DNA from 2 places in the Vibrio sp. QJM3NY_35 genome. Region 2 is predicted to be linked to the other one. Evidence: riboswitches for the same ligand, from Rfam matches in the RefSeq annotation. Region 2 holds a riboswitch; the other holds the start of a gene.
The links. A riboswitch is a leader RNA that binds a small molecule or an ion and turns the genes downstream of it on or off. The one in region 2 is predicted to bind cyclic di-GMP.
Positions count from the first base shown of each region.

Region 1: linked by a shared signal. The riboswitch ahead of gbpA (N-acetylglucosamine-binding protein GbpA) and the one ahead of AC3CH3_RS09935 (TfoX/Sxy family DNA transformation protein) in region 2 are both predicted to bind cyclic di-GMP.

Region 1 covers NZ_CM173508.1:276,734-282,968, reverse strand. The annotation lists gene AC3CH3_RS16675 (SURF1 family protein) at 1-101, shown strand, start outside; gene AC3CH3_RS16670 (hypothetical protein) at 94-702, shown strand; gene AC3CH3_RS16665 (COX15/CtaA family protein) at 763-1,818, shown strand; gene cyoE (heme o synthase) at 1,808-2,800, shown strand; gene gbpA (N-acetylglucosamine-binding protein GbpA) at 2,934-4,400, opposite strand; cyclic di-GMP riboswitch class I at 4,473-4,562, opposite strand; gene AC3CH3_RS16650 (hypothetical protein) at 4,911-5,264, shown strand; gene AC3CH3_RS16645 (DUF3313 domain-containing protein) at 5,365-6,036, shown strand; gene AC3CH3_RS16640 (DUF3820 family protein) at 6,049-6,235, shown strand, end outside.
Region 2 covers NZ_CM173507.1:2,213,585-2,219,819, forward strand. The annotation lists gene torR (two-component system response regulator TorR) at 89-802, opposite strand; gene torD (molecular chaperone TorD) at 1,060-1,707, shown strand; gene purR (HTH-type transcriptional repressor PurR) at 2,023-3,027, shown strand; cyclic di-GMP riboswitch class I at 3,198-3,283, shown strand; gene AC3CH3_RS09935 (TfoX/Sxy family DNA transformation protein) at 3,411-4,001, shown strand; gene AC3CH3_RS09940 (TVP38/TMEM64 family protein) at 4,125-4,805, shown strand; gene AC3CH3_RS09945 (putative signal transducing protein) at 4,853-5,170, shown strand; gene AC3CH3_RS09950 (alpha/beta fold hydrolase) at 5,301-6,098, opposite strand.

The DNA of each region.
Region 1 (6,235 bases), on a different replicon from region 2:
TTCAATGGTTTGTTATGGCTGCGGTACTTTTGTTTTTGATGTTGTTGATTGGCTATCGGTACCTAAAAGCAACACCTATCACGAGGAATAAGGATGGATAAATCTCAAGCACAAGTGAACAGGGAAATTACCGAGGCAAACATGGCTGAGCTCAGAAGCCGTCGTACTAAAGGGCGCTTGGTATTAATTGGACTTGTTTTAATTTTCGCTTTGCCAGCCATTATCGCCAAAGCTGTGCTGGACCAGAATTGGTACACATCAGGTGTCACTAACTCGGGCGAATTGGTCGAACCAAGAACTACACTAGCGGATTTCGGCGTAACGGTACCCATGGCTGGAGAGGGTTGGGTTGTGGGGTATATCGCGCCGATAGAGTGCGAAAGCTTGTGTGAACAACAACTCCATTATTTGAATCAAAGTTATTTAGCGTTAGGGAAAAACAAAGAGCGAGTGACGGCCGTTGTTTTTGTATCTGAGGGTAACTCGTTATCGGGTTCGCTTGATAAGCCGGATTTGTCTTTGTTAGCTGGTGGAGATCAGTTAAGTACCGAGTTTGCGCCGGCTTCCATTGTCATTATTGACCCGCTAGGACAGCTGGTTATGGAGTACAAAAGCGTTTCGGAACCGTCGCAGTTAGTCGGGCAATCCAAAGGTATGATTCATGATTTAAGAAAGCTACTTAAGCTGTCACGAGTTGGGTAGTTGATGGCGAAAATGCTTGAGCTTAAGCAGCGAAAGGGAATAAGTATAGGGAGATAAGTGATGCAGAATAAAGCCCCTGATTTACTGATGCTTGTGATGAGATTAACTATCTTGTTAACCCTTACCGTGATTGTTCTCGGAGCTTATACACGCCTGTCTGATGCTGGCCTTGGCTGTCCTGACTGGCCGGGTTGTTACGGTAAGATCACCGTTCCGTCTGATGCCCAAGCGGTGAATCAAGCCAATCTGCAATTTCCCGAGCGAGCTCTCGAAGCAGACAAAGCGTGGATAGAGATGATACATCGCTACTTTGCAGGAACATTAGGCCTGCTTATCTTTGTTGTAGTCGCTTGGTGTATTAAAAAGAATATTACTTCGATTGGGCTTCCTTTGCTTATTTCAGCCACTGTGATCTTTCAGGCTTTGCTTGGAATGTGGACGGTGACTCTCAAGTTGATGCCCGTTGTGGTTATGGCGCATTTGATGGGGGGCTTCACGTTGCTGTCACTGTTGTGTCTGCTCTATTGTCGTTTGTCTCAATTCCAAAGCCGTTTTGGCGAGGCCTCTTATTCTCCAACACTTAAATTTTGGGCGCTGTTTGGGTTACTTATTGTGGTTGGGCAGATACTGCTTGGTGGTTGGACATCGTCAAACTATGCCGCTTTGGTGTGTACCCAATTGCCTATTTGTGAAGGTAACTGGATGAGCTACCTTGATTTCAAAAATGCGTTCGATTTTGCTCAACACGGCCATGATAACTATGAGTTTGGTGTGTTGGAATATCCCGCGCGATTAACTATACATGTCATGCACCGGTTCGGGGCTATCGCTGCCACACTTACGGTGTTGATGATTGTTTATCAGCTTTGGAAGCTTGAAAAAGGACCGCAAAGAAAGCTGGCTGTCACTTTGGCGATAGTGTTGTTTGCACAGGTCAGTTTAGGGATCAGCAATGTATGGTTTCACCTACCGATCTCGGTAGCCGTTTTGCACAATTTGGTGGCCGCTCTGTTACTTGTCACCATGGTTGTTACAAACTTTGTGGTTTGGCAACGTCAACCGAGTGAGTACTTGATGAAGAACGATGTATTACAAGGAGGTAATCATGGTCACTAGAACATCAACACAACATGGAGTGGTGGTTCAAGGCGCAGCTTTAAGTCAAGATCTCGCTGCCAGTCAAGAGATAGCAACCAACGGAGAAAGTACTCCAAAAAATGAGCTGGCCTCGAAAAACAAAGCTACTTGGAAGGTCTATTTAACGCTGACCAAACCCAAGGTAGTGGCTTTGATGCTGCTGACGGCCTTAGTGGGTATGTGTTTAGCGGTGCCTAACGGATTACCTTTACAGCAAACTCTTTTTGGAATGATCGGAATAGGGTTGATGGCAGGCTCAGCGGCTGCGTTTAATCATTTGATCGATAAAAAGATCGATGGGCAAATGACTCGCACAAACCGACGCCCTTTGCCGTCAGGAGAACTCAGCAGCGTACGGGTGTTCAGCTTTGCTGCAGGCATTGGTTTACTTGGCTTTGTCACATTAGTGGCGTGGGTTAATCAACTGACCGCTTGGTTAACCTTTGCGAGCTTATTAGGCTATGCGGTGATTTATACCATGTACTTGAAGCGAGCAACGCCGCAAAACATCGTAATAGCAGGGATTGCAGGCGCGATGCCGCCGTTATTGGGTTGGACGGCGGTCACCAATGAACTGCACTCAAACGCTTGGTTGTTGGTGATGATCATCTTTATTTGGACACCTCCGCACTTTTGGGCGTTGGCGATTCATCGTCGTGACGAATACGCTAAGGTGAACATCCCGATGTTGCCTGTGACGCATGGGATCGCCTACACCAAAACATCAATTCTGCTCTATACCTTGTTGCTTAGCATCGTATGTATATTGCCGGTGTTGGTTGGCATGAGTAGCTGGATATATCTGAGTGCTTCTTTGGTGTTAAACGGCGGGTTTGTTTATCACGCTTGGATACTTAAATATCGTGATGAGCCTAATATGGCGATGAAGACTTTTAAATTCTCCATTTATCATCTCATGATCTTGTTTGTCGCTTTGCTGGCTGACCACTATCTACTTTGATAACTGATGTTTCCATTTTAATAACTGGTGTTTCTACTTTTACTGAATAAGAAAACGGATGCTCTGGGCATCCGTTTTTTGTTTTGCTGATTACTAGCACGTACCTACTAGAAAGTAAGTGGCTGGCTAGTAATTAGTCAACTTTGTTCCAAGCATCTTGCCAGTGTGAACCAACACCTGGTTCGTATTGAGTTGCTGTTGGAGTCCATTGAACGCAGTAACCAGAGTATGGGAACTCTTTACACTGATAAACGCCACCATCGCTGCTCAGTACCTTAGTACCTGCTGTGTAAGACTCGATGCTCTCAGGAAAAACGAAGTCGTAATCGCCTTCGGGTGGCGGTGTTTGCTCGTCCATTAGGTGGAAATCAAGCGTGTTCTGATCCACTAAGTTACCTTGCTCATCTTTAGTCACAACCACAAGCATGTGGTGGCCAGCCTCCGATTTAGACAGAGTGAGTTGAACATCTTCAACTTGTCCGTCTGCCAGTTCTGATTTTTGAGAAGCAAGTGCTTCGCGGTGATGGTTGTACACCGTCAGTTCTGCTTGAACATCGCCGGTTGCTTCTAAAGTTAGATTAAGCTGTGTTGGCTGATTTTCGTCAATAATGTATTCAGACTCTAAGCCAGTCACTTCTAGCTCATGGTCTGGTTCTGGAGTATCAATCTTGTAGCCGATCTCTACGCTGTTAAAGCCTGAACCTGATTTTAAGTAAATAGGGTTCGAACCGTATACAGGAGCGAAATCGCCTTGGCCGTTTAATTGACCTGCTTTGATTTGCGTCTGCTCTTGGTTGATCTTTGATGCCAATGCATAAGACCAGTTGTTTGCTTTGCCTTGCTCGTTGCTTTCAATCACTAGCTCAGTGCTGTATGAAGCGTTCTCACCAGACTGATCGAAGACACGAGTGTAAACCGCATCACCAACGTTCAGATCTTGAGTTGGGTTGATCTGACCGCCTTGATCCCAATCCGGGATGATAGGGCCGTCACCATCAAATTTCACATCGATAACGTTGTAGAAAGCTGCAGCAGTGTCACCCACATCCCATACAGCAAGGATCACTTGATAACCTTCGCGCTCTGGAACATTACACAAGTGGCTTACTTGCATCGGTGGCTGTTCCATATTGCCTTCAACAACACAGAATGGCGTTAAATCAAAAGAACTGCGTGCCAAAGGCTGGTTTGGGTTCCAGTCAGGTTGCGTAATGTAGTATTTCCAATCGCGGGTCTTGTGGTTAGCTGTGAATGTCCACTCGAAGTATTGAGAACCAGACTTGATAGGGCGTTTAACCCAGCGGTCTGCGGTTTGTTCGTCTAGTGCTGCTGCTAAAGAAGATTGCGCACTGGCAATTTTTCCATCAGCAGGGCCGACTTCCGGGAAGCCTTCAGGGCCTTCTACACTTTGTGGTTCGTATTGGATACCACCACAGTTGGTGTTTTTCTCTTGCGTATCACTCGCAGGGAACTTACATAGGGCAACACGGCTCTCAGCTATGCCATTGTTGTATGCCGAGACATAACCGTGACCGAAGCTTGCACCGCTTACGCTAAGAAGCGATAGCGCGATGAGTGATTTTTTTGGGAGTTGTTTCATTATTTGTCCTTACTGTATTTGGCCGACAAAAAAGAGAACACTCCGGCATGCATTGACACTTAAATCCTATTAAGTGGCGGCCCCGCTATCATAGACAGAATATTTGTCGACAGACCGGTGGCTTTGCGTCCTATTCTTTCAAATAGTTTGCCAGAAGTGCGTTTGAGCAACCGAAATGTAGCCAACCAGTTTTATAAATGCGAATCAATAGATTGAAATGTGGAATGCTAATCTCGAACTTTTAATTCTTAATACAAATTAACTTGCTATATGTTTCGTTAGTTAACGTATAAATTATTGATATAAATAAAGAAAGTATTTAATCTTAATTGCTTTTGTGAATGCTTTTGTGAATGCTTTTGTGAATGCTTTTGGGTTTTTGTGTTCTGCTCTGTACAACAATTGCACTCATATCAAAACCAAACCTTTGGTTTCCATTAACCGAACCCTGACATGTCGTGTATGAAAAAACGGACAATTGATTGGTATGAATTATATAAAGGAGTCGGTATGGAATTCACAGAACAAGACAGAGATGCGTTGTATCAAACGTGGATGTCACAAAAATCGCGAATGCGAATTACGCAGATGGAGTTTTCAAAAAAGCTAGGAATGAACCAGCTTGATTTCTCTAGAGTGTTAAGAGGGGAGACGCCATTGACCATGTCTTTCATCAGTCACTTTTGCCGTTTACTTCATTTGGAACCAAGGAATGTATTCCCTTCGCTAAAAGAGGGTAATGAATCGGGCCCTAAAGTGGTCTACCTGAAAAGTAGAATGAGTGTTGATGGTGAGATCCAAAATGCTTATATTGAAGGAAATCAAGTGATTGTAGAGTACGCTCACACTGTTCAACATGATTAATTTTAGAGTTAGCTCTAATTTTTAACCCCTTTTTTCTACAACCTTCTCACATAGGGTATGGCATACTTAGTTAGGTTCCTTAATTTTAGCTAAGTGCGTTATGAACTCTTTAAAAGTCCTTTTGCTTGTTGCAACCAGCATTTTCTTGTTTGGTTGTGCAGGCGGCCCAATTAGAACAGCTACTAAATTTACCAGCTACGAAGATTTTCAGGCTGGGCCTGTCGGAGGCGTCGACTTGGTTTGGGCAAGGGGTGGGCTGCGTGACACACAGCGTTTGAAATCCAAGTTAGATGATTACGACTCTGTAGTGATCGACCAAATTTTTGTTTTAGCAGAAGAAGGTTCGTTGGATCAGGAAGAGATTCAGGAACTTACTGAGCACATGGTTTCGCGCTTGGAAGAGAAAATATCGCCTCATAAAACGATTGTCGATGAACCGACAGGAAAAACGCTCCGCTTGAGTATCGCTCTGAGTAACGTTGAAACGCCTAATCCGATCTTAGCTGTAACGAGCAGCGTTCTGCCATTTGGCCTTGCGATGTCAACTATTTCTAAGGTGACAACTGGCCAACACACCAATGTTGGGAGTGCGAGTGTAGAGTTATTGGTCAGTGATGCTCAAGAGGGCACACCACTGTTTGCAGCCATCGACCGTGAAGCGGGTAACAAAGATTTTTCAACCATGATTGATTCGCTGGATGATGCCAAAGACGCGATCAACTATTGGGTTGAACGTTTAGGTGATACTCTACACAACATAGATGACGCATAGAAAGAGCGAATAATGCTAGAGAAAGAGAACTTGATTAAGTTGGCTCGAATGCAGATGCCATTTGGAAAGTACGCGGGTCGTACACTGATTGACCTGCCTGAAGAATATTTGCTGTGGTTCGCAAGAAAGGAACAGTTTCCTTCGGGAGAGATTGGTGATTTAATGAGGTTATGTTTAGCCCTCAAGGTTGAGGGCTTAG
Region 2 (6,235 bases):
AGCTGAGTAATAAAAAAGCCGAGACATCAATGATGTCTCGGCTTTTTACGTTTAAATGTCGTTGTTAATTAATCACTCCCGAAGGAAATCAATCACCAGCGAACATGTAACCTTCACCGTGAACCGTCACAAAAATTTGTGGGTTCTTAGGATCGAACTCCATTTTTGCACGCATACGACGAATCAGCACGTCGATAGTACGGTCATTAGGCGCGTCCACTCGGTGACTGATCATATTCAGAATACGTTCGCGGCTTAATACTTGGTTAGGGTAAGAAGACAACGCCACTAGCAGTTCGTATTCTGCTTTGGTCAGTTTCACCGGTTCGCCGTTTTTGCTTAACGCACGACGAGGGATATCAAATGTCCACTCACCAAAACGAACCACAGACTCATCTGATGTTTCTTCTACAGCGCCCGCTGCTGTTTTACGAGCAGCAGAGATACGCCAAAGTAGGTTTTTAACTCGAACTAATAACTCGCGAAGTTCGAAGGGTTTAGTAACGTAATCGTCAGCGCCCATTTCAAGGCCAACGATCTTGTCGATGCTATCCGTGCGTCCAGTAACTAAAATAATTCCAATGTCTGATTGACTGCGTAATTCGCGAGTTAGCATCAATCCATCTTCGCCTGGTAAGTTGATGTCCAGCATAATGAGGTCAACGTTGTTTTCTTCTAACACGTTTCTCATTTGAGCGCCGCTTTCTGCTTCGCTCACTGTATAACCCTCGTTCTGGAAGTATCCAACCAGTTTACTGCGGGTTACCACATCATCTTCTACGACTAATACGTGATAGCTCATCTACACCACTTTTCTTATTTAATAGTTTCAGTGACTATTCTATTCATAACTAGTAACAATTCTAGTGGTACAGAAGATAAAAGCCAGAAACATGGATTTTTTTTGATACAAGACAATCTTAAACCTTGCTATTTATCGTCCATCGCAATTCAATATAGGTATTACTACTAACGAGTGACTTTGTGTTCGATAAGTATCACTGTTTAGTTAGCCTTCATACCCTAAGTATGACGAAAGATGATATTAGGATTATTTAAATGAAAGATACGAAAGCGTTCAACGAGCAAAGAGCAGAAATATACTGGTGGCTATCAAGCTTGTTCGCCAAAGAACTGACTCAAGAAGAACTCGATCACTACCACTCTGTTGAAATTCGTTCTTTCCTAACTGGTCTAGGCGAAAATGAAACACTAAAGCCAGCGATTGATAAGCTAGTGGATGCGCTTAACCGCCTACAAACACGTGAAGATGCTCAACTAGAATTGTCTGCAGACTTTTGCGATCTTTTCTTAAAAACAGATAAACACGGTGCTCTTCCTTACGCTTCTATGTATATCGGTGAAACTGGCCTTTTGAATGATAAGCCTGCAAAAGATATGGAAGAGATCATGGCTAAGCACAATTTAGTGGTGAACCAAGATCTAAAAGAGCCAGCAGACCACATTGCTATCGAACTCGATTTCCTTGGTAACTTGATCATTCGTTCAAACGAAACGGATATTGAAGAAGAGCTAGAGAATTCATTTGCCGTTCAACAGCAGTTTATCGAACAACAACTGCTGACTTGGGTACCAAAGTTCAACGTGAAATGTCATGACGTTGATGAATTCGGTTTCTACGCCTCCGTCTCATCTTTGCTACTCGCATTCTGTCAATTAGACACTCAATATTTAGCTGGTGAATAGCTTATTGGATGACTAGGTAAATAAATTCAGTAGAATGTGACAATTCACCCGGATTTCTGGGTGAATTTTATTGCGAGTAATTTCTAGTCAGTCTAAAATTGTGACCGCAAACGATAAAATATGAAACATTCACGAAATGCTATGCTTATTAAAGTTCAGAGCATTTCGGTGTTAAGACAAGCCGCTCAATAGCGGTTTTTTGTTTTTTAGCACTTTAGTACCCAAAGAGCCCTACAAATTTAAGCTCTTAGTTAGGTAGCTTAACGGCTACTTTATTCCGTACTTTGGGAAAGTAGCTTCTAATAGGATAAAACCATGGCCACTATAAAAGATGTCGCTCGCTTAGCCGGCGTATCAACAACAACCGTTTCTCACGTAATCAACAAAACTCGCTTTGTTGCAGAAGCAACTCAAGAAAAAGTAAACAAAGCCGTAGATGAACTGAACTATGCACCAAGTGCTGTCGCTCGTAGTTTGAAGTGTAATACAACACGCACCATCGGCATGCTAGTGACTCAATCAACTAACCTATTCTTCTCTGAAGTTATCGATGGTGTTGAGAGCTACTGCTACCGTCAAGGTTACACTTTGATCCTGTGTAATACGGGCGGTATCTATGAGAAGCAACGTGACTATATTCGAATGCTTGCAGAGAAACGTGTAGATGGCATCTTAGTTATGTGTTCTGACCTAACTGAAGAACTAAGAGAGATGTTAGACCGTCACGCTGACATCCCTAAAGTTATCATGGACTGGGGCCCAGAGAGCTCTCAGGCTGATAAGATCATCGATAACTCTGAAGAAGGTGGCTACCTAGCGACCAAATACCTTATTGAACGCGGTCACTCTAAGATTGCATGTTTAAGTGGCCACTTAGACAAAGCAGCATGTGTTGAACGTATTGCCGGTTACAAGCGCGCACTGAATGAAGCAAAGATTTCTGCTGATGAAAATATGATCATCGAAGGTAACTTCGAGTGTGATACGGCTGTTCTTGCTGCAGAACAAATCGTTGAGATGGAAGATCGTCCAACAGCGGTATTCTGCTTTAACGACACAATGGCACTCGGCTTAATGAGCCGCCTGCAAGAAAAAGGCATTCGCATTCCAGAAGATATCTCAGTGATCGGTTACGACAATATCGAACTGGCTGAATACTTCTCTCCGCCGCTAACGACCGTTCACCAACCAAAACGTCGTGTTGGTAAGAATGCATTCGAAATTCTATTAGAGCGCATCAAAGACAAAGACCACGAAAAACGCGTCTTCGAAATGCACCCTGAAATTGTTGAACGAAGCACAGTTAAAACGTTAAATTAATTGATAATTCGAGTTTAATTTCATCAAGCGCACCTTTAGGTGCGCTTTTTTTATCAGCAACTATAATGAACCCAGATGCACAACAGAAAGATCATTAATTGAAGCAATATCACATTTTGAAATATCAACTGTGAGCTTCATTCAACAAAAACTTTATTCTATTCAATCAGTCACGCACAGGGCAAACCACTCGAAAGAGTGAGACGCAAAGCTTCCGGCCTAAACCACTCGTTGGTATGGTAGCGGGGTTACCGATGGCAAAATGCAGTAACTACTAATAATTTGGTAATTTACGGCTTATTGACAATTTAATTGCAACATTTTGCTAATCTCTCGGACCTGCTTATTTGGTGGCGTAGTTCAAATACACCGAGATAAATAACATGGATAAACCGATACTAAAGGACTCGATGAAGTTATTTGAGTCCCTAGGAAAAATAAAATCACGCTCAATGTTTGGTGGCTTCGGTCTTTTTGCTGATGACACTATGTTTGCTCTGGTTGTAAATGACCAGTTGCACATACGCGCAGACAAAGGCACAACGAAACAATTCGAACAACAAGGGTTTCAACCGTACGTCTACAAAAAACGTGGTTTCCCTGTCGTTACTAAATATTTCGCTTTACCTGAAGGCCTCTGGCAAGACCAAGAGAAAATCTTGCAGCTTGCAACCACGTCTCTAGGTTTTGCTAAAGAAGAAAAAGCTGAGCAGTCTTCTGCTAAGCCGACCCGACTCAAAGATCTGCCTAATCTTCGACTCGCTACCGAGCGTATGTTGAAAAAGGCAGGGATCGATTCTGTAGAACGTTTATATGAATCTGGCTCTGTAAACGCATTTAACGCCATCAAAGAATCGCATGCGTCTTCTGTCAGTATTGAACTACTTTGGGCGCTAGAAGGTGCGATCAATGGTACACATTGGTCAGTTATACCGCAGCAGCGTCGTGAAGAGCTTATCAATCGCGTCAATTAACATTGTATCTACATAACTAAGCCGCATTTTTTGCGGCTTTTTTTATATCTGCTGAAAGTTAATCTAAGCTTTACCTGTCTATCTATACTATCGATATGCATTGAAAATTTAGAGGAAGTATCAATGAGTAAGAAAATGATATTGGGTATTATATTGGTAGTAACCATCGTCTTGTTAGGCGTCAATTTTGGTCAATACCTCACGCTTGAAAATGCTAAGGCCCAACAAGCCGTTTTAAATGACTATATTGACAGCAACTTTATTGCTGCTGCCGCTATCTATTTTGTTGCGTATGTAATGATCACTGCTTTCTCAATTCCTGGCGCCGCTGTTGTTACCCTGCTTGGAGCTGCTCTATTTGGCTTCTGGAATAGCTTGCTGCTGGTATCTTTCGCGAGTGCGATCGGTGCGACTTTAGCCTTCTTAAGTAGCCGTTACCTATTGCGTGACTGGATTCAAACCAAGTTTGGTGACAAATTGGCGACAATTAACAAGGGGGTTGAAAAAGACGGCGCGTTTTACCTATTTTCTCTGCGTCTGATCCCTGTATTCCCATTTTTCCTTATTAACCTATTGATGGGTCTAACACCGATGTCAGTGAGTCGTTACTACATTACGAGTCAAATCGGGATGTTACCGGGGACGGCGGTTTTCTTGAATGCTGGTACTCAGCTCGCAGAAATTGATTCACTTTCGGGCATCGTCTCCCCTTCAGTACTATTGTCATTTGCGTTATTGGGGATATTCCCAATAGTTGCTAAATGGTTGATGGGTAAGTTTCGCTCAGCGCCCGTAGCTGAATAATTTATAATAGCTAAATAACACAGATAGCCGAATAAGGTTCTATTTCAATGAAAATCTTCAGTGCATCGAATCCGACAGAAGCTCATATCATCTGTGGATTATTAGAAAGCGAGAATATTGCCTGTGAAGTTCGTGGTGAGGGATTGTTCGGATTGAAGGGGGAAATCCCATTTACGGAAGAAACTGACCCTTACGTGTGGTTATATGAGCCAGAATTGGCCAGTGAAGCTCGCATGCTCGTCAATGACTACCAAAAGCAGCAAGATTCGATCATCTATGAAGAGTGGCGTTGTGGTGAGTGTCATGAAGTCAACGAAGCGCAATTCGGCTCTTGTTGGCAGTGCGGTGCTGCTTCACCCGAATAGCAGAGTTTCAGTGACCTTATAAGACAATTAGGCCGATACCTCCTCCAAATAAAAACGGGAAGCTAAAATTAGCTTCCCGTTTTTATTTCAATTCGATTCCATCATCATCTTTGATTTCGCGTTTAGAAAATCACTGAATTTGTTTTTGAATAAACGCAATCGAACGCTGATTAAACTCTTCAGGGTTTTCCACGTTACATACGTGCCCACAATTCGGAATCTCCACTAGCTCGCTCGACTCATGCGCTGCAACCATTTCTTTTACAGGCTTAATAAACATGTAGTCACGTTCACCCATCAAATAAAGAGTCGGTATTGGTAGCTCTCTATCTTTAAAATATTTCATCAAGGGGTTTACATCAGCCGTGAGGATAAACCAGCGTTTAAATTCTTTCTGGCACAGTTTTTTTGCTTCGCGGATAAAAAGATGACGAGACTCTTTTTGGCTTTTTTGTGGCATCACAACATAAGCAAAAAGGCTGTATAACCACATGTAAGGAATGATGTGCTTGCTGAGGTTACCCAACTTGATTAAGACTTGAGAGCGAGTGTTTAGCTTAGTGACAGCACCACCCAGTACCATTGAACGTACACGGCCAGCCGCGAGCTCTGCAACGTTACGCACAATAATCGTGCCCAAAGACATGCCGACGAAATGTGCAGAACGGATCTTAAGATGGTCTAACACTTTAAGAATATCAAGCGTCACCGATTTAAACGTATAGCGATTCGAAATCAGCCCTTTAAGTATATTGTCTGATTTACCGTGCCCTCTCAGATCAATGAGAAGTAAGTTGAAATGCTGTTTATACGCTTTGATCTGCTTGAACCAGATGGAGGAACTGCCTCCTGCGCCATGCACAAATACAACCCACTCATCGCTCGTAGGGTGAGTAAATGTTTTATGAAATAGTAAACTCTCAGACATACCTATCGCTTTAATTATTGGAATGGAGCTATGCCTCATCACGAGGCGATGACTAAGGATATCACGCTATTAAGAACTTTAAGTGATAATAGTGTCAAACCTATCATTAGTCATGTGAATACCTACCTCACCTTTTC